Algoriphagus machipongonensis: one gene and its partner. The protein of the gene in region 2 interacts with the protein of the main gene of each other region in a pairwise test. Links are inferred from orthologs where the notes say so. Each region holds a gene or a part of one and is shown on either strand. Other genes may lie near its edges. The genes, in order: gyrA and gyrB.

The links.
Region 1: the proteins of gyrB (region 2) and gyrA interact in binary tests that used the Escherichia coli proteins (3 or more experiments, as listed by UniProt). The link is inferred for Algoriphagus machipongonensis from one-to-one orthologs.

What each region holds. Positions count from the first base shown.
Region 1 is NZ_CM001023.1:2,945,348-2,961,501, forward strand. What follows is about bases 7,390-10,542. They hold gyrA (DNA gyrase subunit A), read right to left. Parts: upstream 10,169-10,542; coding sequence 7,610-10,168; downstream 7,390-7,609. Other genes in these bases: ALPR1_RS12320 (tetratricopeptide repeat protein), read right to left, coding at 7,390-7,579; ALPR1_RS12330 (hypothetical protein), read right to left, coding at 10,264-10,542. In the rest of the region: ALPR1_RS12300 (DUF2911 domain-containing protein), read left to right, coding at 1-649; ALPR1_RS12305 (sodium:solute symporter), read right to left, coding at 695-2,398; ALPR1_RS12310 (PIG-L family deacetylase), read right to left, coding at 2,502-4,964; ALPR1_RS12315 (acyloxyacyl hydrolase), read right to left, coding at 5,042-6,175; more of ALPR1_RS12320, read right to left, coding at 6,371-7,389; more of ALPR1_RS12330, read right to left, coding at 10,543-11,286; ALPR1_RS12335 (hypothetical protein), read right to left, coding at 11,376-11,885; rpe (ribulose-phosphate 3-epimerase), read right to left, coding at 11,999-12,658; ALPR1_RS12345 (S8 family serine peptidase), read right to left, coding at 12,687-14,342; ALPR1_RS12350 (hypothetical protein), read right to left, coding at 14,329-14,997; trpF (phosphoribosylanthranilate isomerase), read left to right, coding at 15,128-15,748; ALPR1_RS12360 (aldo/keto reductase), read right to left, coding at 15,789-16,154. UniProt on the Escherichia coli protein: A type II topoisomerase that negatively supercoils closed circular double-stranded (ds) DNA in an ATP-dependent manner to maintain chromosomes in an underwound state.
Region 2 is NZ_CM001023.1:2,306,258-2,322,255, forward strand. What follows is about bases 7,156-10,152. They hold gyrB (DNA topoisomerase (ATP-hydrolyzing) subunit B), read left to right. Parts: upstream 7,156-7,673; coding sequence 7,674-9,632; downstream 9,633-10,152. Other genes in these bases: ALPR1_RS09725 (CoA-binding protein), read left to right, coding at 7,156-7,512; ppk1 (polyphosphate kinase 1), read left to right, coding at 9,748-10,152. Outside these bases: ALPR1_RS09690 (acetyl-CoA carboxylase carboxyltransferase subunit alpha), read left to right, coding at 596-1,543; ALPR1_RS09695 (MBL fold metallo-hydrolase), read left to right, coding at 1,594-2,433; ALPR1_RS09700 (patatin-like phospholipase family protein), read left to right, coding at 2,423-3,217; ALPR1_RS09705 (1-acyl-sn-glycerol-3-phosphate acyltransferase), read left to right, coding at 3,222-3,782; ALPR1_RS09710 (aspartate aminotransferase family protein), read right to left, coding at 3,824-5,005; ALPR1_RS09715 (1-acyl-sn-glycerol-3-phosphate acyltransferase), read left to right, coding at 5,371-6,186; ALPR1_RS09720 (GNAT family N-acetyltransferase), read left to right, coding at 6,183-7,151; more of ALPR1_RS09725, read left to right, coding at 7,129-7,155; more of ppk1, read left to right, coding at 10,153-11,871; ALPR1_RS09740 (Ppx/GppA phosphatase family protein), read right to left, coding at 11,887-12,783; ALPR1_RS09745 (hypothetical protein), read right to left, coding at 12,793-13,002; ALPR1_RS09750 (SLC13 family permease), read right to left, coding at 13,058-14,839; ALPR1_RS09755 (DUF202 domain-containing protein), read right to left, coding at 14,843-15,118; ALPR1_RS09760 (DUF3078 domain-containing protein), read left to right, coding at 15,167-15,998. UniProt on the Escherichia coli protein: DNA gyrase negatively supercoils closed circular double-stranded DNA in an ATP-dependent manner to maintain chromosomes in an underwound state.

The DNA of each region.
Region 1 (16,154 bases), 640 kb from region 2 along the record:
TATTTGGAGAACCGGAGCAAATGGGGCAACCATACTAGACTTTTCTACAGATGTGAACATCCATGGAAAACTTGTTCCAAAGGGACAATATGCCCTTTATTCTATTCCTGATAAAAATTCCTGGACCATCATTTTATCCAAAAACACCAAATTATGGGGAGCTATAGGATATAATCCTGAAGAAGATTTGGTCAGGTTTAATGTTGAACCAGGAAAGACAAAAAACGATTATGAAACTTTCGAAATCACCTTTAATAATTTATCCGACACCGGAGCTGATCTAACGATGAAATGGGATCATACCCAAGCAGCATTCCATATTTCTATGGATCCAGATCCTATCGTAATGGATAAAATCCAAAAATTTGTTTTAGACCAAGAAACCGAAGATCCAGGATTGCTTTATGAAGCTTCTAATTACTATTTAAGAACAGGCAGAGATTTAAATACTGCATATCAATGGATCCAGGAATCTGTTGACGGAGACCCTAAATACTGGGCTTATCATTTGAAAGCAAAAATAGAAGTAGCTCTTGGCAAAAATGCAGAGGCAATAGAATCAGCGAAAGAATCTATGGAACTAGCAGAGGAGGCTCAAAACCCAGATTATGTAGGTCTAAATGAACGCTTGATTAGATCATTGAAGTAATAAAAATCCCCTCAGAAAACACTTAAACTCTGAGGGGATATTTTTTTATTTTTTGACAAATAATTGGGTGATCGTGGCAAATACCATTACTGCTATACAGCCAATGGCATTGTACCAGAGAAATCCAATATCCCAAACAAACCCAAATAAGCCTTCTCCATTTCTGAAATGAATTAAGAGAATCCAAGCTTGCGAAGAAAGAGCTGCAATAAACACCGCTTTACCCTTCACCCATTTCATAAAAAAGCCTACAATGAAAATCCCTAAAATGGTTCCGTAAAAAAGTGAACCCAGCAGATTGACGGCTTGGATTAAATTTTCAAATAGTGAGGCATAGGTCGCAAATAATATGGCCCCAACGCCCCAAAAAGCAGTAAAGAACTTAGAGGATCTTAAATAATGCGTATCAGAGGCATTTTTCTTTATCGATCGCTTGTATAGATCCACTGTACTGGTTGAGCCAAGCGAATTTAACTCCGAGGCCGAGGAAGACATTGCTGCAGAGAAAATCACTGCAAATAATAACCCTATAATGCCGGTAGGAAGATTATCCATGACAAAGCGCATAAACACATAGTCAGTATCCCGTGTTTCTGCCACTGGGTCATTGGTTAAGATCAAATCTTTAACCTCTTCTCTAATTTGATTTTGCTCTGCTTTTAAAGATTTTAATTCCTGTTTGATTCTACTCTCGGCGGATTCATCTTTTTGTTTGATGGCATCAAGCATTTCTAGATAGGATGCTTTACTCTCCTCAAACTTCCCTTCATAGGCTTTTTCTAATTGTTCAAACTCACCTGCATATTCACTTTCTCTGAGTTTCTCAGTTTGTACCTTATTGAATACTACTGGTGGTTGATAAAATTGATAGAAAACGAAAACCATTACCCCGATAAACAGAATCACAAACTGCATAGGGATTTTCAAAAAACCATTCATGATCAGGCCCATCCTACTTTGAGTAAGTGTTTGTCCTGAAAGATAGCGCTGTACCTGACTTTGGTCAGTTCCGAAATAAGATAAAAACAAAAAGACTGCTGCTGTCATCCCTGACCAAACATTGTATCGATCAGCTAGGTCAAATTTGAAATTGACAATATCCAATTTCTCCATTTTGCCGGCCACATGTAAGGCTTCCTGAAATGATATGGGAAGCATTTGCACCACGATAATGCCGGCCAAAATCATTCCTCCCATCATCACAGCCATTTGCTGCTTTTGTGTAATAGAGACAGCCTCTGTACCCCCAGAAACGGTATAAGCAATCACCAAGGTCCCTATTAAAATATTGGTCCAGGTTAAATTCCAACCTAATAAAGTCGAGAGAATAATAGCAGGGGCATAAATAGTGATTCCAGCTGCTAGCCCACGTTGAATAATAAAAAGTAAAGCTGCTAAGGTTCTGGTTTTTAAATCAAATCTATTTTCCAGGTATTCATAAGCAGTATAAACTTTCAGCTTGTAATAAATTGGGACAAAACTGACAGAAATAATGATCATGGCGATAGGCAAACCAAAATAAAATTGCAGGAATTGCATTCCATCTTCATAAGCCTGGCCCGGTGTACTCAAAAAGGTAATTGCTGAAGCTTGAGTCGCCATGATAGACAGACCTATAGTCCACCAATTCATTGAGTTCTTACCACGCAAATACCCATCTAAACTATTTTGCTTATAGGTTTTATAAACCCCATAACCAGCAATAGTTCCTAATGTCCCAAAGAGAACAATCCAATCAATTGTACTCATGCGTAGGCGGTTTGAAGCCAATAAAACAAGGCTATGATCACTAATAGGCTAGCGATTAGCCCTAGATAAAGCTTTTTCCAAACAACTGGTTTTTCTTCCAAAATTATTGTTCAATTAGATTGATGAATAATTTGATTGCACCAGGAACTCCTGCTGGAAGTTCCCTGAAAAATGAAAGACCGGTATACACATAATGGCCCTCTCCATACTCAGCATAGATTAAATTGCCATTCATAAACTCCTCACCAGGGTCCTGAAACTGCAGCGGAGTTGAATATTCTTTTGAGATATCACTCACAAAGTATAAGCCTCGCTCCTGCACCCAATCATCAAAATCTGCTGCGACAAGCTGATTCGGAGTAGAAAGCGCAGGGTGATCCCAATCTGCTTTAAATGGGGAGTTTTCTACTGTTACCCTATCCCTGCTCAATTCAAATGGATAGGGCCCAATATTATCTGTCAACAATCCCGCAGTGGTATTGTACTGCACTACTAAGTTCCCTCCTGCCTTTACGTAATCCATTAATACCTGATTATTGGCCACCATGACCTCATTAGTATTGTATGCTCTAATGCCTACGATGATGGCTTTGAATTGATTTAAATAATCCAAAGAATAATCGTTAGATGAAATTTCTGTTACTTGGTATCCAAGCGAAGATAAAACTCCCGGAACATCGTCTCCAGCTCCAGGAATGTAACCTACTTTAGCTCCTGAAATTTGCCAATCTGCCTGGATTAAATTCACAGAAGCAGGACTGAAATAAGTCAAGTTCGGAATATGAGAATATAAAATACGGTTGGTGCTTTGGTCGTAAACATCTCCTGAATTGGTCAAATAATTTGCAACTACAGTTCTTTTTTCATTCGAATCCAAGCTAAACGCTACTTCAAATACTAGCTGGTTTTGGGCAGAATTTTCTTCGGTTGAAAGAATACGGTATTGTGATGGCTCAAGGTTTTCAAACTTTAATTCTCCTGCTATGATTTCCTTTGAAAAATTGACTGATACAGTCAAACTCTGATCCGCTCCGTCTACTAAAAACACGTTTTCTTTGGACAGGACTAAATCCACCTCAGGAACAACCGTGAATGGTTGATTTACCTCACCATCTATTCGGCTATTTACTTTATATGTTAACGGCAGTTCCCTGACCAATTGTTGTCCTTTGTAGTTTAACACCAGCGTTCCTGATAATTGTCTATCGTCAAATGCCTTTCCGATATCCAATTGATTTTTAACCTCATACATAGCGCCTGTAATGGATTCTTGTAACCAATATGGCTGTGAAAGTGGTACACCAGAAGGCAACACAAAACTTCTTTCCAGTAATTGTAATTGATTTCTTTGGATGGCTGTATTCAACTCCTCCTTTTTGCCTAATGCTGTAAATGAGACTACTTCTAAATCACCATTTGTTGGATTTGAAATCATGACATCAGTTGCAATTTCCTGTCCTGGATACCCCAACTCTTCTTGTAAGGTCCACTCAGTTTCTACACCCAGTGATTCTAAAATCAGATTGTCAATCAAATCTTGTTTCTCCTGTACCCAGACTTCATCTGAATTTAGTCCATCCAATTTTGATTTTATTTCCAAAAGCCCTTGAACATTTGATTCGGGTTTAACAAAATCAAAATTCGATATCAACTGGTCAATAGCATCTTCAATTTCTTCCCCTCCAGGAATTGTTTCCCATCGGTTTTGTACCCCATCAAAGGGCGAAGATTCTGCAGGTTCGCCTGCAACCAGTTGAATATGTTCAATGGCTTCACCAGGTCTGGCAGTACTTCCAAAGCCTTGGGATTTATGCATGGTTCGGCTATCCGCTGCTATTTTGCTATAACTTTCTCCAATTAATGGATTGTATTCTCCAGAATTAAACTCAAAATATTTTTGTCCCTTCTCTTTTTCAAAGTCTCCTCTGAAGTTATATGTATTCCAAAACACACGCTTCACTTTCCATGGTTTCACATATTTCAATTGCTCAGGAAATACGTTTGGGTCGTCAGCCACTTTGAGTGCTTCTTCAGCCATGATAGCTGAAGTCGTGTGCTGCCCGTGATTTCCCCCTCCTGGAATAGTATTGAACCGGGTAATAATAATATCCGGCTGAAAATTTCGAATCACCCAAACTACGTCAGAAAGAAGTTTTGTTTTATCCCAGTTTTGAAAGGTTTCGTCGGGAGTTTTGGTATACCCAAAATCGATCGCAGTAGAGAAATATTGTCTACCACCATCCGTTTTTCTGGCTTGTAGAAGTTCCTGAGTTCTGATTTGACCTAACTTTACACCCAACTCTTTCCCAATGAGGTTTTGTCCTCCATCTCCTCTGGTTAAGCTTAAATATGCCACCTGAAGGTTTTCACCATTTGCCAGGTAGGCAATTAACCTGGTATTTTCATCATCCGGATGTGCAGCCATATACAAAACTCTACGAGTTTCCTTGAGCTGCAGGAGTTGATGATAAATTTCAGAGGAGGGTTTTGATTGGCTAAAGCCAGTGTGCCAAATTGTAAAAAACAGAAAACTGGCAATAATTTTTGAAACTATTGATTTGGTCATAAATGGGGATAAATAATCATATACAAGCTAAAATATGCTTGTTGTAAAAAAAAACTTTTTATGATTAATGGGAGATCTTACCTCCTATTGGTGCGAATTCTTTTCACTTTTCCCTCAAAAGTATACCCAAAGGTAAATTCAAAAATATCAGCTACTGCTTTATGAGCTTTAATCTGGATTCCTGTAAAAACGTTATTATCAAATCTATATCTCACACCTACCCTCTCATAAAACCAAGTCCATTCGTCATTAAAGGATGATCTATTCAAATAAACGCCAAATCCGATAGGAACATAAACGTGTTCATTGATTTTCCACTCCCATGAACCAACCACAGCAAGTGAATTAGCATCAGAAAAGCTTAAATTCTGATCAGGCCATCTCTCCTGAATCCCTGCCCCATAATACCAGTCTAAGCCAATCCCAACTCTATATTTATAGGAAGCTTCCCATAAATAATTAATGCCTAATCCCCCACGGAAATATGTATTTCCACCGATATCGTAATTTTTCCCTCCCAGATAAACAGCCATATTCCAAAAACCTCTTTTTTCAAGATCAGGATAAGCTACTGGCTCCTTAGGAAGTGGATGAATTGTACCTAGTTTAGTTTTTACACCAATACCAAAGGGAACATAATTTATCCCTGAATTTGGTCTTTTAATGGAACCATTGGAATAATGTTTCAAACCCACTGTTCCTACTAAATCTACTCTTGGGCTTAATTCATAATTTGCTTTAAACCCCAGATGGATGTAGCTGTTAAGGTTGGTTCCAACAAACTGATTTATTGGATTGGTTTCTGGGTCATAGGGTTTGACATTAAATCCCAATCCAATTTGCCCAAAATAACTGAGGTAAAATTTTTGATAAATCCCTTTTCTAGTAAAAGGCATTTCTATAAACCCATAAACTCCCATTGGTCTCCCTAGATCCTCTGAGTGATGAAGCAAGGTGCTAAAACCAACTCCCATGCTCGGGTATCTATAGAGATAATTATAAAAAGTGTTTGAGACCTTCCTCCATTCAAATCTGACATCCAAGCCATTATAGCTTTCATTTTCTATAATTTGTTTGGCCCAGTCCTTTCCATTTCCAATCAATGGACCTGCTTCATAGGAAAGTACTAAGGATTTTTGAAACTTTTTTTGTCCAAAACCAGGAAGGATAAAAAAGGAAAAAACTATAACTAGGGCGGCAATATGTCGCATGAATCGCATGGCTTGCTCAGAAATGAGCTACAAATATATTAAGGAAAGTAAAATCTAGAAACAGCTATTCCTATTAAATTCAAGTAACTGGTTTAAAAGGCTATCTTCTGCTTAATTCCTGTGTAGGAATAGTGCAATACAAAAAAAAGCCAACCCGAAGGTTGGCTTTCCTTATATTTTAAAGAGAAATTAAAATTACCCTTCTATCCAATTTGGACCTTTTAGCTCAATCAGTTTTTTGTTATACTCTTCTGCTTTAGCTTCGTTTTTAAGTCTTGTATGCACCTGGAATAATACCTCCATTACGTCAGTGTTATCAGGTTGGATTTCCAATGCTTTTGTAAAGTAAGGTATAGCCTGCTCATAATAATCATCAGCTGCTTTACCCATAGATTCAGATTTTTCTTCCCACTCATCATCTGGAAGAGCATTTAGCTCAGCTAAAATCTCTCTAGCTCTATCTAGCATTAAAGCTCCAGTATAGAAGTTACCATCATAAAACTCAGGATCTGCTTCAACTGATTTCTTATAATCTTCTAATGCACCTTCCATATCTCCTGACTTCTCTTTCAAGTAACCAGAACGAAGAAGAATAGAAGCATTATTTGGGTCATTTTTTAATGCATTTTGGATAGAAGCCATTGCTTCATCCATCTTATTCAATTGAAGTAATAACTGAATTTCATACTCTGCTAGGATTTTATCCCCTGGGTAATCTTCTCTTGCAGCCATTACCATGTCATAAGCTCCTTCAGGATTTTCATCCTGACCACTTAAGATCTGTACCAAGAAGTAATAAGTATTCAACTTATTGTAATCGTCAACCTCCAAAAGCATATTAAAGTGCTTTTTAGCTTCTTCATACATTCCAAGATCATTTGCAAGGAAACCAGCATTGTAGTGAATAGTAGTATCCTGAGGCGCGATATCACCTGCTAAATCAAAGAAATGATATGCCATTTCAAGATCATCTTCATTGTATCTTTCAATCGCCTTATCAAATGAAGTATTCTTTAAGGTATTGATAGAGTAGGGTCTTAAGTTATCAGGAACTCCCACAACATCTTCTTCCCAGATATCTTCACCGATTCCGTCTTCTTTGTTTGATCCAGCCATCTCAAATGACTTCATAAACGTTTCATATGCAGATTTACCGATCTCAAAATTTTGAGCGGTATTGGTGGAATCAGAACCAAACATTTTGGTTTCGATTTGTGCTTTGATAAAATAAGTTTCTGGATCCTCACTAGTTTCTGGATCTTGTGTCGCTGCGTTGATTTCAGACAACGCTACTTCCAAATCCCCCTTTTTATAGTTCTTGGAAGCCGATTTGACTACTTTTTTTTGTCCAAAGGCCAAGGTTGTTGCACCGATTAAGGCCATTGATAGAATTAACTTCTTCATTATTCGATAGCGTTTTTACTTTTTGTTTGGTTAATCATTTGGTTCATCTCCAGGTGTCTCTGGAGCTTCGTTTGCAGTATCTGAAGCATCAGGTGAATCAGAAGCCTCAGAAGATTCAATATCTTCTATTTCTTCCACTTCTTCAATGGTGATTTTTTCAACGGATGATATTTGATCAGAATCACCTACTTTAATCAGACGAACTCCTTGAGTGGCTCTACCCATGATTCTAAGGGTATCCATAGAAATCCGAATGATGATACCCGATTTGTTAATAATCATCAAATCATCAGCATCAGTTACTTCTTTGATCGCCACCAATGCTCCAGTTTTATCTGTCACATTCATAGCTTTCACTCCTTTACCTCCTCTATTGGTAATTCTGTATTCATTCAAATAGGAACGTTTTCCGTATCCATTTTCTGAAACCACCAATAAGGTTGCTGTATCTTCAGAGGCACAAACCATGCCAATTACAAAGTCATCCTGACCTGTCAAAGTAATTGCTTTCACCCCTGTAGCTGTCCTACCCATCGGTCTAACGGCAGTTTCTGGGAAGTGAATTGCTCTACCTGACTTGGCTGCAATAACGATGTGCTGATCACCATTGGTCATTTTTACGTTTACCAATTGATCATCTTCACGAATATTTAACGCAATGATACCATTTGTTCTTGGTCTACTGTATTGCTCCAAAGTGGTCTTTTTGATAACCCCTTTTTTAGTCACCATGACCAAGAAATGATTATTGATATAATCAGCATCATTGAGATCATTCACTTGGATAATAGAACGTATTCTATCATCAGACTGAATATTGATCAGGTTTTGTATAGGTCTTCCTTTAGATGTTTTATTTCCCTCTGGGATTGCATAGGCCTTAAGCCAGAATAATTTACCCTGATCAGTAAAGATCAACAGGTAATTATGAGTGGAGGCAGTAAATAGATACTCTGTAAAGTCATCTTCTTTGGTAGAAACACCACGTGAACCTACCCCTCCTCTACCTTGAGTTCTGTACTCTGTAAGCGCAGTTCGCTTCACATATCCCTGATGAGAAACGGTAATAATCACTTCCTCATTAGGAATCATATCCTCATAGCTGAAATCTTCTGCATTATGCTCGATTTCAGTTCGTCGGTCATCAGCATAACGGTCTTTCATCTCAGTCAGTTCCGTCTTAATGATTTCCATACGCTTATCCTCGTTTTCAAGAATCTCTTTCAATTCTTCAATCAAGGCCATGATTTCTTTATACTCCTGGATGATTTTCTCTCGCTCCATTCCTGTCAATCGCTGTAATCTCATATCGAGAATCGCTCTTGCCTGAATTTCACTCAAATCAAATCTTTCTATCAAACCATTTCTGGCAGTTTCTGGGTCAGCAGAATTTCTAATCAAGGAAATTACTTCATCCAAATGATCCAAGGCAATCAAATAACCTTGTAAAATATGGGCTCTTTTCTCTGCTTCCTTAAGTTCGTATTGTGTCCTTCTTATAACTACTTCATGTCTGTGATCAACGTAGTGAACAATCAAGTCTTTCAGGTTAAGCGTATAAGGCCTTCCTTTGACAAGTGCTACGTTATTGACAGAAAATGAAGTTTGAAGCTGTGTATGCTTGTATAAGTTATTTAAGATTACTGAAGGAATTGCATCTCTCTTGAGTTCATAAACGATCCTCATTCCAGATCGATCTGACTCGTCACGAATGGCAGAAATCCCATCAATTTTCTTCTCATTGATCAACTGGGCAGTTTTCTCTACCATGCTGGCCTTATTGACCAAATACGGAATCTCGGTGATGACAATCATCTCCTTATTACCACCGTCTTTGGTTTCAATATTGGCCTTACCTCTCATGACTATTCTGCCACGTCCGGTTTCGAAGGCTGCTTTAACACCATTATAACCATAGATTATACCTCCAGTTGGGAAATCAGGTGCAATCACATACTCCATCAACTCAGGAATAGTAATCTCTCTATTTTCTATGTAGGCAATAATCCCAGAAATAACTTCACCAAGATTGTGGGGAGCCATATTTGTAGCCATACCTACTGCAATCCCAGAAGCACCATTCAATAAAAGTGCAGGAACTTTGGCAGGTAATACTACAGGCTCTTTAAGGGAGTCATCAAAGTTGAATTGATAATCAACAGTGTCCTTGTTGATATCTACCAGCATTTCCTCAGCAATACGCTTCAGTCTTGCCTCCGTATAACGCATCGCAGCGGGGTTATCCCCATCGATGGAACCAAAGTTACCTTGACCATCAACCAATTGGTAACGCAAAGACCAAGGTTGAGCCATACGAACCATGGTGTCGTATACAGCTGAATCACCGTGTGGGTGGTACTTACCTAGTACTTCACCGACGATTCTTGCAGATTTTTTATGTGGTTTATTATGTAATACGCCTAGTTCCTGCATCCCAAACAGGATTCTTCTATGAACTGGCTTCATCCCGTCACGGACGTCTGGAAGGGCCCTGGAAACAATAACCGACATCGAATAATCGATGTAGGCTCCACGCATTTCCTCTTCAATATTAATGGGTATGATATTCTCGTTTTCTCCTTCGGCCATATTTGCTTTTCTGGGGTCGATTATTAGCCTGCTAAGATAGTAAAAACCCGATGGTTTTTAAAAGAGAATATAAAGACCTTTAATTCTTTAGATCTTTAATACCATTGACCTACTTTTCTGTTCTGATAATTAAAGATTCCGCTACCTCTATATTCGATCCCATTATGCAGGTGCTTCATCACTACACCACAACCAGCAATCTTACATCTTTTAGTCCCTGGGAAACGAATAGCAAACCCAACTTGCATCCCATACAGCGTTTGTTTAAGGTCTTGAACCTCAGAAAAATCCGATGCTGCATAAGTAAACTCCCTAAATTCAGCACCTCCTTTGATGAACATTTTAGTGTATTCAGAAAAATCACGTTCAATACGTAGTGCGATCCCCATATAAGGCTTATCAGCCACAGCTAATTTAGGCTCGTACATTGAGGTGTTGCCTACAACACTTTCGTCAACAAAATTTTTCATTTTCAACTGACCAAACTCCCCTTCTAGTATAAACCTCCAAGGATATTGCTGTCTTGACCTCTGAGTTAATTCTGATTGCATGTAATAATTAGATGATGCATACCTTCTATACTTCCATCTTAAAAAAGATTGTCTCCTTTTAGCATCGAATAATACCAAGCCCACAGTCCCATAAAATTTACTTACCTGATAGGATCCTCCCTCAAAAGGGAATTCAAAGTTTCCACCTCTCATCGTTGACATCTTTCCCCACTCCTGTCCGTATCCTCCTCCTATTGTCAAAAGGTTAAATAAGTTTATCCGAAGACCTGCATCCAGCTGCGGAAATGCCCATTCATTACTTTTCATTTCCAAAGGGTTCTCCTCAGAAATATCTAAGGGCTCATCAAAGTTTTGATACTGCTGAAAATTGGGATACAAATCCAGATTGGGCGAATAAAATTCTTGGGAGAATTGATGGTAGGCTCCACCTCCAGAAATCTCCAAACTAAACATCTCCAATACATTTCTGTAGATATTCCCTACTGCACTTTCACTTTTTGGATTCTTAGCTTTGGTAGAGATCCCAAAAATGTCTTCATCCTGAGCTGAGGCTAAAACCGTGATACATACAAATAGAAACGAAAGAATTGTTTTTTTAATCACCATAGATTGCTAACGAATATAACTTTGTCTTCGTGTCAAAATAAAAAAAAAGCCTCCACAAAGGAGGCTTTTTCTGTAAGTTTATTTAAAATTTATTTGCTATCAGTTTCTTCTTCTCCATCATTATCTCCTTCACTTTTAGCTTTAATTTCAGTAACTAAAGAGTCAATTTTTTCTTTAATAGCTGGATCAGCTTTCTGAGCTCCATTCACTTTGTTATAAGTAGAAACTCCCAAAATTGAATCATTCATGATTAATTCAGTTTTGTATTCTTTCAAGACATCCTGAAGTGAATTCTGGAAATCCTGAACAGCTTGGTAAGCTTCTTTCTCTTCATCTGTTATTTCAGCTTCAGCCATCTTCGCATCATCTCCCCACGCAGCTTTAATTTCATTATAGCGAGCGCCACCTTGGAAAATCTCATTCTCCAAAATCATTGCCTTAAATTCTTCTGTCTTCTCAGCAGCAAATTGCTCCGTCATCGCTTCCATGTTGGCAAATTTGGCAAGCTCTTCATTTGTCACTTCTTCCGCTGCTTCCTGCGCAAATCCTGTCAAGCCCAAACAAGCGAAAAACGCTCCAAACAACAATAATTTTTTCATAATCTTCTTTGCTTTTAGTTTTCGTAAGATGTTAAATAAATAAACCAAAACCCATAAAATCAAGTGTTTTTGGGTTTTTTAGAGTATTTTAGGATAGACGGTATACAATAGTCCTATCTCGTCTTTATAGATTTCAATTCTTTTATAGTTTCTATAGGTTGAGGCGAATTGAACACAAAACTCCCTGCTACCAAAACATCCGCACCAGCCTCAATTAATTTAGGAGCATTTTGAATATTTACTCCCCCATCTATTTCGATTTTTGTGGAAGCTCCTTTTGATAAAATCAGGTCCTTAAGTCTCGCTATTTTATCGTAGGTGTTTTCAATAAATTTCTGTCCACCAAAACCAGGATTTACTGACATCATACAAACCAAGTCAATGTCCTGTATTACGTCTTTCAAGAGGTCAATTGAAGTATGAGGATTAATAGCCACTCCAGCTTTTGCTCCCAATGCTTTGATGGCTTGCAAAGACCTATGGAGATGTGGACATGCCTCATAATGAACCGAAATAATATCCGCTCCTGCATCCCGGAATGCTTCCAAGTAACGGTCGGGTTCCACAATCATCAAATGAACATCCAAGGGTTTTTCCGCATGTTTTTTTATGGCCTGGGTTACAGGAATTCCAAAGGAAATATTAGGCACAAAAACTCCATCCATTATATCTACATGAATATAGTCAGCAGATGAGGAATTGAGCATTTCTACTTCAGTTTGAAGATTGGCAAAATCTGCTGCTAAAATTGAAGGGGCAATCAAAAGGGACATAGGGGTAATAAATTACTTAGGTTTTGACTTATTGTCTAAAGAGTTTCGTTCGTTTAATGTTTCTAGAATCGCGCATCTGTACGACATAGAAGCCCGGTTTTATTCCCTGCAATGAGGTTCTGAATGGATCTTTCGGGCTATTTCTTAATAATACTGCAGACTGCAGCGTCTTTCCGTTCATGTCTATCAAAGTGAATTCTGCGCTAAGGCCTTGACCAAAATAAATGGTTAAGTCATCCTCTGCCAATGGGTTTGGATATAGTTTCCAAGCAAAATTTTCTTCCCCTGTAACAGCTAAGATCTCACCATAATAGGCATCTCTGAAATTTGGGATACCAAAACCCAATAAATTATCTTTTTCCTCAGACTGAGTAGCACTTCTAAATAAGTTTTCAACCAGCTGAGCTCGTGTCCATTCTGGTTTTCCTTGCCATAAACCGGCAGCCAATGCAGTAATTTGAGGTGCTGAAAAAGAAGTTCCGTTGGAATAGCCTAGATTTCCATTCGAACGAATTAATGCAACTCCATTTCCATAGGTCGTGAGATCAGGCTTTAACCTACCATCTCCTGTAGGTCCTCGGGAAGAGAAATTGGAAACTTCCAAGTTTTTATCTACTGCTCCTACAGCTATTACCATTTCCGAATCTGCCGGGCTAATCAATGTCGATTCTTTTGGCCCGTAATTGCCGACACTATTGATGATCAAGATTCCTCGCTGGGCTGCAATATTAGCTCCCTGAGCAATGACTGTTGTTTTACCATCCAAATCCTCTAAAGAATAATTCATCGTAGGATCATCAAAATCCCAATAGCCTACCGAGCTATTAATAATATCCACACCAAGACTGTCGGCTACTTCGGCAGCTCTCACCCAATTGTATTCTTCGATTTTATATTCTGTAGCATCTTCCTCAGTGATCGCCAAATAATAATCAGCATCTGGTGCGCCGGATTTCAATATTCCTTCTTCGTTTGCGGCGATTAAGGAAAGGACATTAGTTCCATGTTGATTGGCAGTAAAAATGTTATCAGACCATGGCCTCACAAAATTATTTGCTTTGATAATCTGATTGTTTGCAAATAAATGTGATAAAGCTGATGCTTCATCGGTCCCAGGGAAACCAGCATCAAAAACTGCTACCGTAATTCCTTTTCCTGTAAAACCGGCTTCGTGCATGTCCGGAATCCCTAACAAGCTATTTTGAAAATCATAAGGATTTTCATTGGTGCCTAGTTTCCTATGATTAAGAGGCAGGCAAATTTTCAAAGAAGCTGAAGCAAACAAGCGTCTTCCAATCCTGGCATTTGGGCTAGGCAAATAATCTAACGCCACCATTTCCACTCTTTCAACAAAAGGCAATGCCTCAATTTCATTAGCGCCAACTTCATCTGTAACTAATACCAAAGCATTCAACCATTTACTTGGATACAGTAAATAATGAGCTTTCTCTCCTAATTCATCGATGTATTTTTGTGCCACCGGTAAATCCAAAGAATCTATTGGTACTCCTTCCCTAGACCTTCTAATTAAAGCCTTGGATGACAAGAAATTGCCGGGCTCACTAAGACTGAAAGTGTCTTGTGGCTTATACTTGAAAAATACAGCATAGCGATCTTGTGCAAAGGATAAACTACATACCCCTAACCAAAAAGCTGCAACTAATAAAAATTTATAAAATCCCATGTTCGGTTAATATCAAATGAACTTTGCTCCCAGAATCGATCAACTGATCACCTAAGCAATCGTTTCTAGAACAATAAGTTAGTACTTCCTTAAATTCTTCTACTAGTCCCACCCCTTTTTGGAAAACTTCATATCGATTATCTCGATAAGTCACCAAGTCATCTTCCATAGATTGAAGGACTCGTAGAGATCCTGCTGCATTATCCAGTTCTATTATTTCAAAATCATCTTCATCACTCTCTCTGTAACTATTTCCATCCCAAAGGGTTCCTGATTTTGGTGGAAAAACTAAAACAACTACAGGTTGATTGTTAATTGTTCTAATCAAGGTGTTGTTTCTAACTTTCAGGGTATAATCTTTTTCGATCGACCAGTTCTCCTGATCATAAGATTTACTCCTTTCTACAATATAAACTAATTCATTTCCCTCATCTAAATAGGTGGAACGTATTAGATCCTTGTAAAAATAACTATCCTCTTCCGAATCGTTCTCACCCAAATATTGAGTTTCATCCACCGAATAAATCCAAAACTCTCCGATACTCAAAGGCTGATATTCCAACCCCAACTCAAATGGTGTTTCATCCAACTCCCTTTCACATGCCCAAAAGCAGGAAATGATTAATATAAAGAATAAGGGTAAAAGTCTATTCATAAATCTTCTTGAGGACTTAAAAATACATTTAATTTCCTTTTAAACCTTTTCAAACAGACTTCATATTATTTCAATTTCCTTTTCCTAGGCCAATCATCCTGATTACCTTTGAGCTACTAAATTTGAAAAAATGGCCTTAAAAACTTTTGTAAAAATTAGTGGCATCACCAACCTTAGTGATGCTAGGTATTGTGCAGGGATGTACGTCAATTTAATAGGTTTTGCTTTAGAAGAAAATTCTGAAAAATTCATAAATCCTGACCAATTCAAAGAAATCACAGGATGGGTTTCAGGTTTAGAATTTGTAGGTGAATTTGAAAATGCCTCTTTAGAAAATGCACTTGAAATTTTAAAAGATTACCCTGAAATCACTTGGGTAGAACATACGAGAATCGATGATTTGGTAGCCCTGAGGGATGCTGGATACCAGGTAATTTATAAAAAAGACCTTGCTGAGGTCAGGCACATGGAAATTGATGTTGCCACAAAACTTAAAGAAGAGGGAATTGTTTTTCACATCACTTCTAATGATGATCCATTAACTGAAAGTGATATTGAAGTAATCAGCAAATTATCTCAAACCTGTGAAGTCATTTTAGGAGCAGGTTTGACTGCTGAGAACGTAGAGGAATACACCGACACCCTTCATCTGAAAGGAATCGTTTTAGAAGGAGGAGAAGAGATAAAACCAGGACTCAAAGACTTTGATGAGTTAGCCGATATTCTGGAAGTATTAGAGATAGAAGATTAAAAAAAAAAGCTAGTCTCATGAATCTGAGACTAGCTATTTTTTATTCAAATAAGTCTGAAAGTTTATAAGGGCTTTGAGGACCAGTGAAGAATTTACCATTGATAAAACGGAAATCTACTCCAATATCATCTAGCTCCATCAAATCATTTTGATCTAATTTTATTTTTGAGGCAGCTAGGTTTTCTTTGATTCTGCCTTGATTCACTGATTTCGGGATGACTGCTATGTCTCGGGCAGTAGACCAAGCTATTAAAATTTGCCCCATACTAGCTCCATGTTTTTTAGCTATTAATTCTATTACCGGGTCTTTTAACAATACAGGATCATTCTTGTGGCTTTCATTTCTTGAATCCGGAGAACCAAGAGGAGAATAAGCAGTCATTAATATTCCTTTCTCCCTACAAAA
Region 2 (15,998 bases):
TCGAACCCGCGACCTCCTGCGTGACAGGCAGGCATTCTAACCAGCTGAACTACCACTCCAATATTTTAAAAGAATTTGTTGATGACTTTTTCATCAAAATTAAGCGGAATGGACGGGACTCGAACCCGCGACCTCCTGCGTGACAGGCAGGCATTCTAACCAGCTGAACTACCACTCCGTTTTTTACAAAATTTTGGGATTGAAGTAACTTTTTACTTCCCCTCTGTTTTTGAGTGATGCAAAGGTAGGTTTTTGAATCATTAATACAAAAGTCCATTAAAAAAAAAGAGTAAAGAAATTGTATTGACTTCTGATTCAAGGAGATAAATTTTAATTGACTTTAAGTAAAAATATAGTCAAATGGCCTAAAGATCCTTTTTTGAAGCTGTTGTTCTCGGGGATTTTTAAATTATCATGCTATTAAATTTTGCCTTTTGTGGAAAATTCATTCTATTAACTTTCAGGAAGATCAATTTTTGCTTTATTGATAAAAATTTGATAGTTCTTGATAATCAAGAGCTTCGGAAGTGAATGTGTAATAATTTTATTTCTCTATGGGATATTGCTTATCTTTAACCTTTCAAAAATCACCAAAATGGTATTAGAATTCGAAAAACCAATCGCTGATTTAGAGCAAAAACTTCAGGAAATGAAGGATTTAGCCAAGGGGAGAAACATAGATTTAACTTCAGATATTGAATCATTAGAAGAAAAAATCCTGGCTTTGAAAAAAGAAACGTTTCAGAATTTAACTCGCTGGCAAAGGGTGCAGCTTTCACGGCATGCAGATAGACCTTATGCTTTAGACTACATCTACGAAATAACCAATGATTTTATTGAGTTGCACGGCGACAGAACTGTGGCAGACGATAAAGCAATGGTAGGCGGATTAGGAGATATTGACGGTAGATCTGTCATGTTTATCGGCCAGCAAAAAGGTAGAAATACCAAACAGCGTCAAATGAGGAATTTTGGGATGGCAAATCCTGAAGGATATAGAAAGGCGTTGAGGCTGATGAAAATGGCCGAGAAATTCGGTAAGCCGATTGTAACATTGATAGATACTCCAGGGGCATTTCCAGGATTAGAAGCTGAAGAAAGAGGGCAAGGAGAAGCCATTGCTCGAAATCTGAAAGAGATGTTCATGTTAAAAGTTCCTGTGATTTGTATTATCATAGGTGAAGGAGCATCTGGTGGAGCTTTGGGTATAGCTATCGGAGATAGAGTCATGATGTTAGAAAATTCTTGGTATTCAGTTATCTCTCCTGAAAACTGTTCCACAATCCTTTGGAGAAGTTGGGATTACAAAGAGCAGGCTGCCGAATCATTGAAACTAACAGCAGTGGATATGAAAGGAAATGGTTTGATAGATGATATTATTCCTGAGCCTTTGGGAGGTGCACATAGAGATATGAAAAAGATGGCTCTTAATTTAAAAGAAGCTTTGGTAAAGGCTTTGAAAGAGTTGGATAAGGTGAAACCGGAAAAGAGAATTGAACAGCGCATCGATAAGTTTTGCTCGATGGGCGTAGTTGTAGAATAAAACATATCCCGAGCTTCTTTTAGAGTTCGGGATTTTTCATTCAGATCTATATGGATTTATACGTTGTAAATACGGGTTTTTTTAAGTTGGATGGCGGTGCCATGTTTGGGGTGGTTCCCAAGACCTTATGGTCGAGAACCAATACTGCAGATGAAAACAACTTATGTACCTGGGCAATGCGCTGTATGCTGGTTGTCGATGAGGGAAGAGTAGTGCTTATTGACAATGGAATTGGAGATAAGCAGGATGCTAAGTTCTTTTCTCATTACTATCTACATGGAGAAGATTCACTTAGGGGAAGCTTGATGAAATTGGGAGTTCACCCCACAGATATTACGGATAATTTTTTAACTCACCTTCATTTTGATCATTGTGGAGGTGGTGTAGGCTATGGATCACATGGTCAATATGAGATGACTTTTCCAAGAGCGAAGTATTGGTCAAATAAAGATCATTGGCAATGGGCAACAGTTCCTAATGCCAGAGAGAAAGCTTCCTTTTTAAAGGATAATATCCTTCCTATGGAAGAAATGGGTCAACTGGAGTTTGTTGATTTAAAATCCAAATCATTGTTCAAAGGATTTGATTTTATTACCGTAGATGGCCATACTGATAAGCAAATGCTTCCGAAGCTTCAATACAAAGGAAAAACCATTGTATTTGTAGCTGACTTATTGCCTTCAGTTGGGCATATCCCAATTCCTTATGTAATGGGTTATGATACACGCCCGTTACTGACATTGGATGAGAAAACACAGTTTTTGGAAGAAGCAGCTAGAGAAGGGTATGTTCTGTTTTTTGAACATGATCCGATCAATGAATGCTGTACGGTGAAAATGACTGAAAAAGGAGTCAGGGTGGATCAAACCTTCAAACTCCATGAAATCTAATTTGAAAATTGGAATTGCTCTTTCCGGTGGAGGAGTAAGGGGAATCTCACATCTGGGAGTTTTAGAAGGTCTCAATGATGCAGGTATTTTTCCTACAAAAGTTTCTGGCACTTCAGCAGGAGCCATAGTAGGAGCTATGTACTGTAAAGGGTATCGCCCAAAAGAAATCCTGAAGATCATTGTTGAGACAAACTATTTTAAATTTATGCGCCCAGCAATTTCTCTTACAGGTATTCTAAAGATGAAGTCTGTTGGAGACTTGTTTAAGTTATATCTCAAAGATGATTGCTTTAGTGATTTAGAAACCCCATTGACAGTAGCTGCCACCGACATTAAAAAAGGAAAAGTAGTTTATTTCTCAGAAGGAAATTTGATTGATCCTATTTTAGCATCTTCCTGTATTCCAGGGATGTTTGACCCAATCGTAATTGATCAAAAGTATTATGTGGATGGGGGAGTGCTAAATAATCTACCTGTAGAACCTTTGGAAGGAATTTGTGACTTCGTGATAGGAGTAAACTGTAACCACCTACCTGAAGAAAGTAATATTCGAAACATGAAAAGTCTGATCGAAAGATCGGTGATCATGTCGATGAATTATAACGTGTATAGTCGAAAGTCTAAGTGTGATTTCTTTATTGAGGCAGAGGGTCTTGGTAAGTATGGAGTTTTTGATATCAAAAAAGCCCAGGAATTATTTCAAGCAGGATACGACCGAGTATCACAATTTATTGATGAAAATCCTGCAATTTTGGAGCTCGCAACAAAGGAAAAGAAAAAGTAAAGTTATGATGAAGTTGTTGTCCCGTTTCGTTTTTTGGATTTCAGGTTGGTCTTTAAATGCCAATTGGCCTGATGGATTAAAAAAAGCAGTTTTGATTGCAGTTCCTCATACATCCAATTGGGATATACTATATGCAAGAGCCGCTTTTTTTCTTATGGATATTCCTGTCAGGTTTACCATCAAGAAAGAAGTGATGGTTGGACCTCTAGGTTGGTTGCTTTCCGGCTTGGGAGCAATTTCTATTGATAGAAAAAGAATTCCTGGAGGAAGAAAGCAAACCTATACTGAAGCGATGGTATCGATGCTGAAGGAAAGAGATGAATTGGTGATTATGGTGACTCCTGAGGGAACAAGGTCACAAGTGAAAAGATGGAAATCAGGGTTTTATCATATTGCACTTGGAGCAGATGTCCCTATTGTGGTGGGATATTTAGATTATAAAAAGAAGGAAGCGGGAATAGGTCCATGTCTTTATCCCGATGGAAATATGAATGAACAAATTGAAGAGCTGAAAGCCTTCGGAAGGACTGTAACAGGAAAGCATCCTGAAAAAGGAATACTATAAACAAAAGCCCTGAAATTCAATTTCAGGGCTTTTTTATGTGGCTAAGCTTCATTTATTGCTTTTAAAATGATTTCGCAAGCCTCCTCAATTTCTTTCGCGGAAATGGTTAATGGGGGTGCAATTCGCATGGAATCGTCGCAGAAAAGAAACCAATCTGTGATGACTCCTAATTCAATCGCTCTGTCGATAATTGGTTTCACCACCTCAAAAGATTCGAATTCCACAGCCATCAACAAACCTTTATTTCGAATGGATTTTATTTTTGGATGAATTAGTAAAGACTTGAACTGATCTGCCTTTTGCTCTACTTGGCTGATTAAATTCTCATTCTTTAAAATTTCAATAGTAGCCAATGCTGCTGCTGAAGAAACGGGATGCCCACCAAAGGTGGTAATATGACCTAGTAGTGGGTTGTTCTTGAAAACAGACATCATTTCCTGACTTGAGATAAATGCTCCTATAGGCATTCCTCCGCCCATTCCCTTGGCACAAACAATGATATCTGGGGTAATCCCGTAATGTTCAAATGCCCAGAACTTACCTGTTCGTCCAAATCCAGCCTGGATTTCGTCCAAGATCAACAAAGTGCCAGTCTCATCACATTTTTTTCTGAGTGCCTGAAAGTATTCCTTTGTGCTTGTCCGGATGCCAGCTTCTCCCTGAACTGTTTCAAGTATGACAGCAGCAGTATCTTCATTGATTTGATCCATCTCTTTTGGGGCACCAAACTGAATATTGAATACACCAGGTAATAAGGGCCTGTAGGCACGCTTGAAGATTTCATTCCCGCCTACACTAAGTGCCCCATGAGAACTCCCGTGGTAGGCATTGACGCAAGAGATGATATTTCTTTTGCCTGTGTATCGTTTGGCTAATTTCAAGGCTCCTTCCACTGCCTCTGAACCACTATTTACCAAATAAACATTGTCAAGATTTGCTGGAAGCGTATCACATAAAGCCTTGGCAAGTTGGGATTGTGGTGACTGAACATATTCACCATAGACCATTAGGTGTAGATATTTGTCCAATTGCTCCTGAATGGCTTGGAGTACTTTAGGGTGCCTGTGGCCCACATTGCTAACTCCAATTCCTGAAATAAGGTCCATGTATTTTTCACCTTTAGGCCCAAAAAGGTATACACCTTCAGCTTTTTCCACTTCGATCATCAGGGGGAAATCCGTAGTTTGTGCTAAATGTTGAAGGAATAATTGCCTATTGTTCATGTTGAAATGTGTTCAAAAGATTCGAATTGTTTCACAAAGTTTTGAATTTTTTACTCATTGCCCTGTGAATGAATTTCTCATTACAAAAGTATAGAATTATTAAAGAATGAAGTCTGGAGAAATATTTCCATGCTAATTCATCTGGATAATGATTACCTAATAATTGTGGGGACAAAAAAGGCGATATTGGATTATTATTGTCAAGAAAAAAAGAATTAACTGAATTGGTAATCAGGGGGCTAGTATGAAAGTTGAATTCCTATCCCCAACTATTTCAGTTTTTTCTTATTTTTAATCATATTTTTCCAAAAAATAAAGTTGATTTTAATCAATTTTCACCCTACAAAACGCATTAAAAGCAATCCATGCCCGATAAGATTATCGATGTCAAAAAGGTTATAAAAAGCAAAAATCCCAAACTTTTGAAATGGATGCCGGGCTTTGCATTATCCTATATTCGTAAGGTGATCCACGAGGATTGGTTAAATGATGTGATGGGGAGAATCCATCATCTTTACGGGCTTGATTTTGTATATGCCGTAATCAGGGAATTGGAGATTGATGTAGAATTGGTGGGTGGAGAGAAAATCCCGAAAGAAGGAGGAGTAATCATCGCAGCCAATCATCCGCTTGGAGGAATTGATGGAATTGCATTGATGTATGCAGTCGGGAAAATAAGACCAGATATTCGATTTCTGGTAAATGATTTATTGATGTCTTTCGAAAATTTCCAGCCCATGTTTGTTCCAGTGAATAAATTGGGAAAAAATTCTCAAAAGAGTCTGGATAACATCGATAAGGTATATGCCGGGGATTCTGTAGTGATGGTATTCCCTGCTGGATTGGTTTCTAGAAAGTTTCCAGAAGGAATAAGAGACTTAATGTGGAAGAAAAGTTTTATAACAAAGGCCAAAAAGTATCAAAAAAATATAATTCCTTGCTTCATTGATGGGAAGAATTCGAAGTTTTTTTACAATTTGGCTAATTGGAGGAAGAAGTTAGGGGTACAAGTTAATATTGAGATGTTTTATCTTGCGGATGAAATGTATCATCAGCAGGGTAAAAAAGTAAAAGTCCATCTTGGTGAGGTCATTCCTTTTCAAAGTCTTGATTCAAGTAAATCAGATGCGAAATGGGCTTTTCATGTGAAAGAATTGGTGTACAAATTAGGACAATCATGAGTAAAGAAGAAGAAATTATTCCTGCAGTTGATAAGGCTTTGATCAAAGCAGAACTTACAGCTGATCGATTTCTTCGATATGCAAATAATGGAGATAATCTGGTCTATTTAGTCAACTATCATAATTCGCCGAATGTGGTACGTGAGATTGGAAGACTCCGAGAAATAACTTTTAGAGCAGCTGGGGGAGGTACAGGGCAAGCATTGGATCTTGATGAAAATGATACCTGCGAAAATTGTTATGAACAATTGATTACCTGGAGTCCAGAGAATGAAGAGATTGTGGCGGGCTACCGTTTGATAAAGTGTAAAAATGCTGTTTTACAGGATGGGAAATTGAATTTATCTACCACTCATCTTTTTAATTTTTCTGATCAATTTATTCAAGAGTTCATTCCAAGTACCATTGAATTAGGTAGATCTTTTGTGCAACCCAAGTATCAACCAAGCATAGATAATAGAAAGGGAATATTTAGCCTGGATAATCTTTGGGATGGTTTGGGTGCTGTGGTATTATTAAACCCCGATATCAAGTACTTATTTGGAAAGGTTACCATGTATCCCCACTATAACCGGGAAGCAAGAGACCTGTTGTTGATGTTTATGAATCATTATTTCCCAGATAAGGCAGGTTTAGTAACTCCAAAAGCTGACTTAAAGCTAGGGTATGAATCAGATCTGCCGAATAAAGGGAATCCTTTTTTAGAATTGTCCTATAAGGAAGGATATAAGCTGTTGAATACACGTATTCGTGCCTACGGAGAGAATATTCCACCATTGATCAATACGTACATGAATCTTTCACCCACGATGATGACTTTCGGTACAGCGTTAAACGATGAGTTTGGTGAGGTAGAAGAGACAGGAATATTGATAACCTTGAAAGATATTTACGAAACCAAAAAACACAGGCATATGGATACCTTTGAAAGAGATCGTGAATATGGAAGTAGAGAAATCAAATAAACGTACTCTTATTGCGGGAGCAAGTCCGGACCCTTCTAGGTATGCCTTTACGGCAGCTACGTTTTTGAATCGGTTGAATATACCATTTGTTCCAATTAGTATAAAAAAAGGAGAGGTGCTGGGAGAAACGATTCTACCCTTAAAGGAAAAACCACCTATTGAAGGAATTCATACTATTACGCTCTATTTAAACGCTACCCATCAGCAAGAGTGGGAGGATTATTTTTTGTCTTTGAAACCTAAAAGGATAATTTTTAATCCTGGCGCAGAAAACCCCAGCTTGTATCATAAAGCAGAACAAGAAGGAGTGGTATGTTTAAATGCCTGTACTTTGGTGATGCTAAGTACTGGACAGTACTGATAATCAGAGAGTAAAGCCTTTGTTTTTCGAGTGGCTATTTTACTCTTTTTGGCTTGGTAAAATGCTAGTTAAAGTCACTTTTTTTATCTATCTTGCGTATTCTTAAAATGAACACAAAATCACCATTCTAAGGCCCATTTTGAGGGTTTTCTCCAGAAAATATGAGTGAAGAAAAAGCGAAAAAACCTGCAGGTTACGGAGCAGGAAACATCCAGGTATTGGAAGGTTTGGAAGCAGTCCGTAAAAGGCCTGCCATGTACATCGGGGATGTTGGAGTTAAAGGACTTCATCACCTGATTTGGGAAGTTGTAGATAACTCAGTCGATGAAGCGTTAGCAGGACATTGCGATACAATCCATGTAACTGTCAATGTAGATAATTCGATTACTGTTGAAGATAACGGTAGAGGTATTCCAACGGACTGGCATGAGAAAGAGCAAAAATCTGCTTTAGAAGTAGTTTTGACTGTATTGCACGCCGGAGGTAAGTTTGATAAAGATACTTACAAAGTTTCCGGAGGTCTACATGGAGTAGGGGTTTCCTGTGTGAATGCCTTGTCCACGGATCTTAAAGCAACAGTCTTTAGAGATGGCGTCATAACTGAGCAGGAATTTAAAATCGGGGTTCCACAATATCCGGCCAAGGAAGTTGGCAAGACGGATAAAAGGGGAACGATGATTCATTTCAAGCCAGATGATAGCATTTTTACCCATACCGAATATAAGTACGAGACGATTGCAAATCGTTTGAGAGAAATGGCTTTCCTAAATGCAGGAGTCAGAATTTTTCTAAAGGATTTACGTGAGATTGAGGAAGATGGGAATGCTCGCACAGATGAATTTTATTCTGAAGGTGGGCTAGTTGAATTTGTTCAATATCTGGACAATACAAGAGAAAAAATCATTGAAGAGCCTATTTACATTGAAGGTGAGTTTAATTCTGTGCCTGTACAGGTGGCCATGAATTATAATACTTCCTATTCTGAAAATGTGGTTTCTTATGTGAATACGATTAACACCTATGAAGGCGGTACACATGTAACGGGCTTCAGAAGAGCATTGACTAGAACCTTGAAGTCTTATGCCGATAAGTCTGGCATGTTGGACAAGCTGAAATTGGAGGTTTCCGGAGATGACTTCCGTGAAGGTCTGACGGCAGTAATTTCAGTGAAGGTTGCTGAACCGCAGTTTGAGGGTCAGACAAAAACCAAACTTGGTAACTCTGAAGTGGTAGGTGCAGTAGATTCTGCAGTTTCTGAAACTTTACAGTCCTGGCTGGAAGAGCATCCAAAAGAAGCTAAAATCATCGTAGGTAAGGTGGTTCTCGCTGCCCAAGCAAGACATGCTGCTAGAAAAGCACGTGAGATGGTTCAAAGAAAGAACGTTCTCGGTGGCGGTGGCTTGCCAGGAAAATTAGCGGATTGTGCTAATTCAGATCCAACCGTTTGTGAATTATATCTAGTCGAAGGGGACTCAGCTGGTGGTTCTGCTAAGCAAGGTAGAGATAGAGACTTTCAAGCAATTTTGCCTTTAAAAGGTAAAATCCTGAATGTCGAGAAAGCTCACGAACATAAAATTTACGATAACGACGAAATCAAGAACATCCTTACTGCACTTGGAGTTAAATTCGGGACAGTAAATGATGATAAAGAATTAGACCTTTCTAATCTAAGATACCATAAGATCATCATCATGACGGATGCTGATATTGATGGTTCGCACATTCGAACCCTGATCTTGACACTGTTCTTTAGATATATGAGAACATTGATCGAGAAAGGCTTTATCTACATCGCTTTGCCACCACTTTATTTACTGAAAAGAGGTAAGGACGAACGATATTGCTGGACAGAGGAAGAGAGAAAACTCTTGACCAAGGAAATGGCAAAAGATGGTAAAGAAGATAGTGTGGGAATTCAGAGATACAAAGGTTTGGGTGAGATGAACCCAGAGCAGCTTTGGACTACAACCATGGATCCTAACGTAAGAACGATTAAGCAAGTGACGATTGATTCAGCTGCAGAAGCAGATCATTTGTTTAGCATGCTCATGGGAGATGAAGTGGCACCAAGGCGAGAGTTCATCGAGAAAAACGCCAAATATGCTAAAATTGATACTTAAGGCTAATTTGAATATTAAAAAGGGGCCTTGTGCCCCTTTTTTCATTCATTAACAATTTGATAACGTCAGGATTGACAAAGAGATAATAAATTGCCAACCCAAATATTAAGTTTTTATGAAACTGGCAGTAAAAGATAAATACGAATCCATTATCCAGAAAAGTGATTTGGTCAGCCGAGATTTAAGCTGGTTGAAATTTAATGATCGTGTATTAGATCAATCTAAAAAAGAGGAAAGGACAATTTTTGATAAATTGAAGTTTCTGGCCATCACTGCTTCGAATTTAGATGAGTTTTTTATGATTCGAGTAGGCTCACTCTATAATTACCTTGATTACGACAAAGAGCGAGTTGATTATTCAGGATTAAGAGAAGAACCTTTTAAGACTAAGTTGATGAATGATTGTCAGGTCTTTCATAAAGATCAACACAATCATTTTACCGATGTGATATTGCCAGGGTTGGACCAAGAGGGAGTAAGCTTGGTGAATATTTCTAAACTATCGGATTCTGAAAAGGGTAAAGTAAAAGACTACTTCGAAAAAGCGATATACCCCATGTTGACCCCGATGGTCTATGATGGATATAGAACTTTCCCGATCCTAATGAATAAGCTCTTGGTCTTCGGTGTGGTTACGACCAGCCCAGGAGAAAGAAAGGATATGAAGAAGCTGAGCTTTGTTCAGATCCCATCTAATATCCCAAGGTTTTTCGAGATCGAAAGAGAGAATTCTCTACTACTCATTCCAATAGAAGAGGTTATTCGAGAGCATATTATTTCCCTTTTCAGAAATGTAGAAATAGAAGGGATCAGCCTTTTTAGAATTACCAGAAACGGGGATTTTACTTTGGAAGAATCAGAAGATATGGATGCAAACTTCTTGGAAGAAGTGAAGCGGAAATTGATGGAGCGTAAAACTGGAAGGGTTGTAAGAATTGAAATTGAGGAAGGGTATAGCAAATGGATGCTAAACTCTTTATTGGAGCGATGGAATCTGAAAATGGATTCTGTTTTTCTGACTAAAAGAGCCAGCATGATCGATTTTACCGGTATGTGGCAGATTGTGGGTAACAAAAGATTTAGAGATCGTTTACCTGCTGTTCCAGCACCCGTCAATCCACTTTCATATCCTGAAGAGGGTAGAGCAGATATTTTTGATACGCTTAAGAGTAAGGATATTCTGCTGCACCATCCTTATAATAACATTGATTCTATTCTTGATCTTATCAATAAAGCCGCTGAAGATCCAGATGTAATGGCTATCAAAATGACTATTTATCGTTTGGCGAAGGATAGTCAGATTACCAAAGCCTTATTGAAAGCTGCAGAGAATGGTAAGCACGTGTCAGTACTTTTTGAAGTAAAGGCAAGGTTTGATGAGGAAAACAATATTCGCGAAGCGAAGCGACTTCAAAAAGCAGGTTGTTTTGTGATTTATGGTATTACTCATTTAAAAACGCATACGAAGCTCTTGCTGATTGTTAAGAAAAACTCAAGTGAGATCACACGCTACGTACATTTAGGTTCTGGAAATTATAATGAAGATACGGCAAGACTGTATACTGACATTGGACTCTTAACAACTAATGAAACATTGGCCAATGATGTCTCCGAGTTCTTCAACGTAATCACAGGGCATTCCATGCCTAGTCAATACACCAATTTGATTACTGCTCCTAGAGATATGAGGAACCAGTTGATCGATTACATAGAACAAGAAGCCGAAAATGCTAGAAATGGACTTCCAAGCGGAATCTTCATCAAAGTTAATTCCTTAGAAGACTCTGAATCCATTTATGCCTTGTATAGAGCCTCTCAGTCAGGTGTAACCATCAAAGTAATCGTAAGAGGTATTTGTTGTTTAAGACCGCAAAGAGTGGGGTTGAGCGATAAAATTGAAGTGATTTCAATAGTAGGTGATTTCTTAGAGCATTCCAGAATCTATCATTTCCATAACAATGGGAACACGAGGACCTATGCTGGAAGTGCTGATATGATGGTTCGTAGTTTTGATAAGAGATTAGAATCCTTGTTTAAAGTAGAATCTCCATTGCTTGAGAAGCAATTGATGAATATCCTTGCTTATAATCTAAGGGACAATGTCAATGCCTATACCATGCAAGAAGACGGTACTTATATAGCAAAAAAACCAATTGGAGATGAGGAGGAGTTTAATGTGCACCGAGAATTTTTCAATTTGGATCCGGATAAAGTAAGCCAAGTTCAGCTGGTAAATTAATATCAAAAGCCTCTTTTAAAGAGGCTTTTTTTGATTCTTGGCAAACAATTTTCTAATCATCCCATCTGCTAATCCAAGGTTTGGAACCAACATTTCTTTAGAATTTGCTAATTCCATAACCCTCCTATAGATTTTTCCAGCGGGGATGATGACATCCGCTCGATCTTCATTCAGGTTTAATTTATTGACTCGCTCTTCGAAGGTCATGGATTCAAGAAGTTGCAAGGTTTCCTGAATTTCGGAGAAACTTAGTTTTTGGTCTTTTGAATTTCTTGGAGAAGCTTTTTGGGCCAATTCATTTATTTTACTGATGTTACCACCGGTACCAATCGAGCATAAATTTGAGGTAGTTAATAACTCTTGCTTAAGAAACTGTTCTAATGCATCCCATTCAGCGCTTAGGTTTTTGTTCTCTAATACTCGGATGGAACCGATCTGAAAAGATCGGGATGCTGTTTTTTGATTTTGCTGATAAAGATTGATTTCAGTGCTTCCACCACCAACATCAATATGGATGTATGCTTGATTGTCTAAAATACTAATCAAGGATTCATTGACTAACGTAGCTTCTTCTTCTCCTGAGATGATTTGGATCGTCAATCCAATTTCTTTTTCTATTGCATCTGCTATCATTCTTCCATTTGTGCTTTCTCGCATCGCAGAAGTAGCGCAGACCATATGATCTTCCACCTCATAAAGGTCGATTAAGAGCTTAAAAGCTCTCATGAGTTTCAGAAATTTTTCTGCTTTGTCTTTACTGATATTTCCAGTTTGAAATACATCTAAGCCTAACTTCATTGGAAACCGAATGTATTCCAATCTTTTAAAGCGATGCTGACCTTCAAAATAAGTCACATTAGTGATCTGCATTCTGATTGCATTGGAACCGATATCTATGGCAGCAAACTTCAAATTGTATGTTTATTTCTTTTTTGAAATGACCACTAAAATAACTCCCGCTGCCAATACTGCTCCGCCAGCATAGGAAGGCCAGTTTACCTCATGTTTTTTATTCGCATTGATCTGAATAGGTCCGGCATCGACCACATTTTCTTTGGTAGTAAAACTTAGATTGTTGCTGAATAACATAAAGATGCCAGCGAGAATAAGGACAAAGCCAAATATTTTCATTGCGTGTTTTTTAACTTAAGTCTTCAAGAATATTGCCAATTGCCAGAATAAAGAATTAGAATGGAAATAAAATGGGAATGCCAATAGTTCCTATGATCCAAAATAGGATGTTTAGAGGTGTGCCGACTAATAAATAATCTTTAAAATTATAATTCCCGGGAGAATAGATCATCGTGTTGGTTTGATATCCCATAGGGGTCATGAAGCTTAAGCTAGCTGCAAAGGTTACCGCCATCAATAAGGGTCTGGAGTCAACACCTAAGCTATTGGCTATACTGATCGCAATAGGAGCCAGGAGAGCGGCTGTCGCATTGTTTGACATGACATTAGTCAATAAAAATGTCAGTCCAAAAATACCTCCTAAAACAATCCGTGGACCATATTCTCCTAATCCATTCACGATTGACTCCCCGAGCAATGCAGATCCCCCAGTTTTCTCTAAAGCAGCTCCCATAGATAAAATTCCTACCAACATTAATATCACTTTCCAGTCAATTGCTTTGTAGGCCTGCTCTGTTGTGATTACTCGAGTAATGACCATGGCAACAGCACCTGCCATCGCACTTACTACGATTGGTAAGATGTTCAAAATTGCTAAGGCCAAAACAGCCGTCATAATGATCAGGGTAAGAATCGTTTTCGTTTTATTGAGATTCCTAGTTCTAGATTCTGAGACTAAAAGCAGTCCTTCAGTTTCATAGATAGACTGAATACTTTCTTCAGTTGCTCTAAGAAGGAGTATATCTCCAGGAGCTAATCGGGTTCTGGTAAGAAGCGTATCAAGCATTCCTTTTCTATGTCTGATTCCGATGATCAAAACCTGATTAAAAAGCTCTTTAAAGTTTAATTCCTTGATGCTTTTCTTGATCAAAAATGAACTAGGGGTAATTACTGCTTCATATAGGCGCTCTTCTTCTCCAGTTACAAGTTCTTCTTCCCATACCAACTCTGCTTTTAATTTGATTCCTGGATATGCTTTTAGTTTTTCTAGCGTCTCTTTATCTGAGCTAAATCGGATGAGATCACCTTTCAGGATTGCTGTATTTGGGTAAACTCTGATTTTTTGTCCATCTTCTCTTATGATTTGTAAAGGTTGAATGGGGAGTTTGTTAAATAATTTCTGCTTTGAAACTTGTTCTTGCAACTGAGTGAAATCTTCGGTGATTATTAATTCTGATAGATAATTCCCTAGTTCCATAGAATCTCCAAACAGCTCCTTACTTTTTCTACTGGGTAATAAAAACCTTCCTACAAAAGCCATGTAAAGGATGCCGAATAATAGAAAGACAAGACCCATAATACTCATCTCAAAAATCCCAAATGCAGGTAAGCCAGCATTCTCTGCAATTCCACTAACAAGTATATTGGTACTTGTGCCAAGTAATGTGCATACTCCACCCATCAATGCACCAAATGAAAGAGGCATCAAAAGTTTGGAAGGAGGGATTTGGTTGTTTTTTGAAAGTTGAATCACCGCAGGCATCAAAAGGGCCACTACAGCAGTATCACTGATAAAAGCTGACAACACCCCGGCGGAAACCATTAAGGTAAGCATGAGTCTAAGCTCACTCTTTTTTGCTTGTTTACTTAACCGGTAGCTAAAGGAATCCAGAACTCCAGTACTGAAAATTGCTGCTGATAAAACAAACATCGAGGCGACGGTCAAAGTTGCTGAATTGGAGAAACCAGCTAAACCTTCTTTGATATCCAAAATGCCAGTAATTAAAAATAAGATCATTACTCCGATGGAAACAGTATCAATGGATAGCTTTTCAGTTAAGAAAAGAACCATTGCCAAACCTATGATGGAGAGCGTTAAGGCGATATCAAAATCCATAAATTACATATTGAGATAATTTCCTTTTTTGAGTCTAGATTTTATTCGGAAGAAATTGATAAAACCCAAAATGAAAATTGAAAAACTCAATCCGAGTGCCAGATAACCTAATTCACGGACATGGTCAAGTTTTTCGACTTCAAATAATGCGATACCACTGACCAAAAAATATAAAGAAGTCCTTATAAAGGCCAGTAAGGTCCTCTGATTTGCTAAAGTAGTACGTTGTCTGGCTAAAAAATCTCTAATTAACAGTTCACTTTCCATGTCATTTTCCATATTTGTATTTCAATGTTTTAAATTTAATAAGTTATAAACTGATATATTATGAAGAGAATCTCTACACTTTTCCTTTTTGTATTTCTAACAGGGCATTTATTTGCTCAATCAGAACCTGAAACCACCCCTGTAGATACCAGCTATTGGCTCAAGGAAATTAGTGGTGGGTTAAATTTAAATCAAGCGTCTTTTTCCGGCAACTGGCAAGGCGGTGGTGTCAATTCAATTGCTGTGGGAACTTACCTTTATGGAAGAGCTAATTATGCTAAAGATAAGTGGTCTTGGGATAATACGATGGACTTAACGTACGGGGTAGTTAAAAATAAAGATGAAGAAGGAAGAAAGTCAAACGACAGGATTTATTTGGATTCTAAAGTGGGTTACGAAATTAATGATAAGTGGGATTATTTCTTTGCTGTAAACTTCTTGTCGCAATTTGCTCCGGGTTATGAGTTTGAAGATGATGACAAAACCCTAATTTCAAAATTTTTCAATCCAGCCTATTTAACTACCTCACTGGGAGTGGAGTATAAGCCAAATGATGAATTTAGTCTGAGAATGGCACCTTTTGCTCCTAGATGGACATTTGTGACTGATACCACTTTACATAATAATGTCCCTACTAATTACGGGGTTGAAATCGGGAAGAAAGTTCGAACTGAATGGCTAGCCTTTAGCTTATTGGCAGATTGGAACAAGAAGTTAAGTGAGAATCTTACTCTAAAAATGAGATATCAGATGTATGCCAATTATGAGACATTAGCTTTTGATACGATTGATCATCGGTTAGACTTGGGTTTAGAAGCTAAAGTGTCGAATTTAATTAATGTGAGTTTAACCAGTATGAGCATCTACGATTTGGATCAGGACGATAAAATCC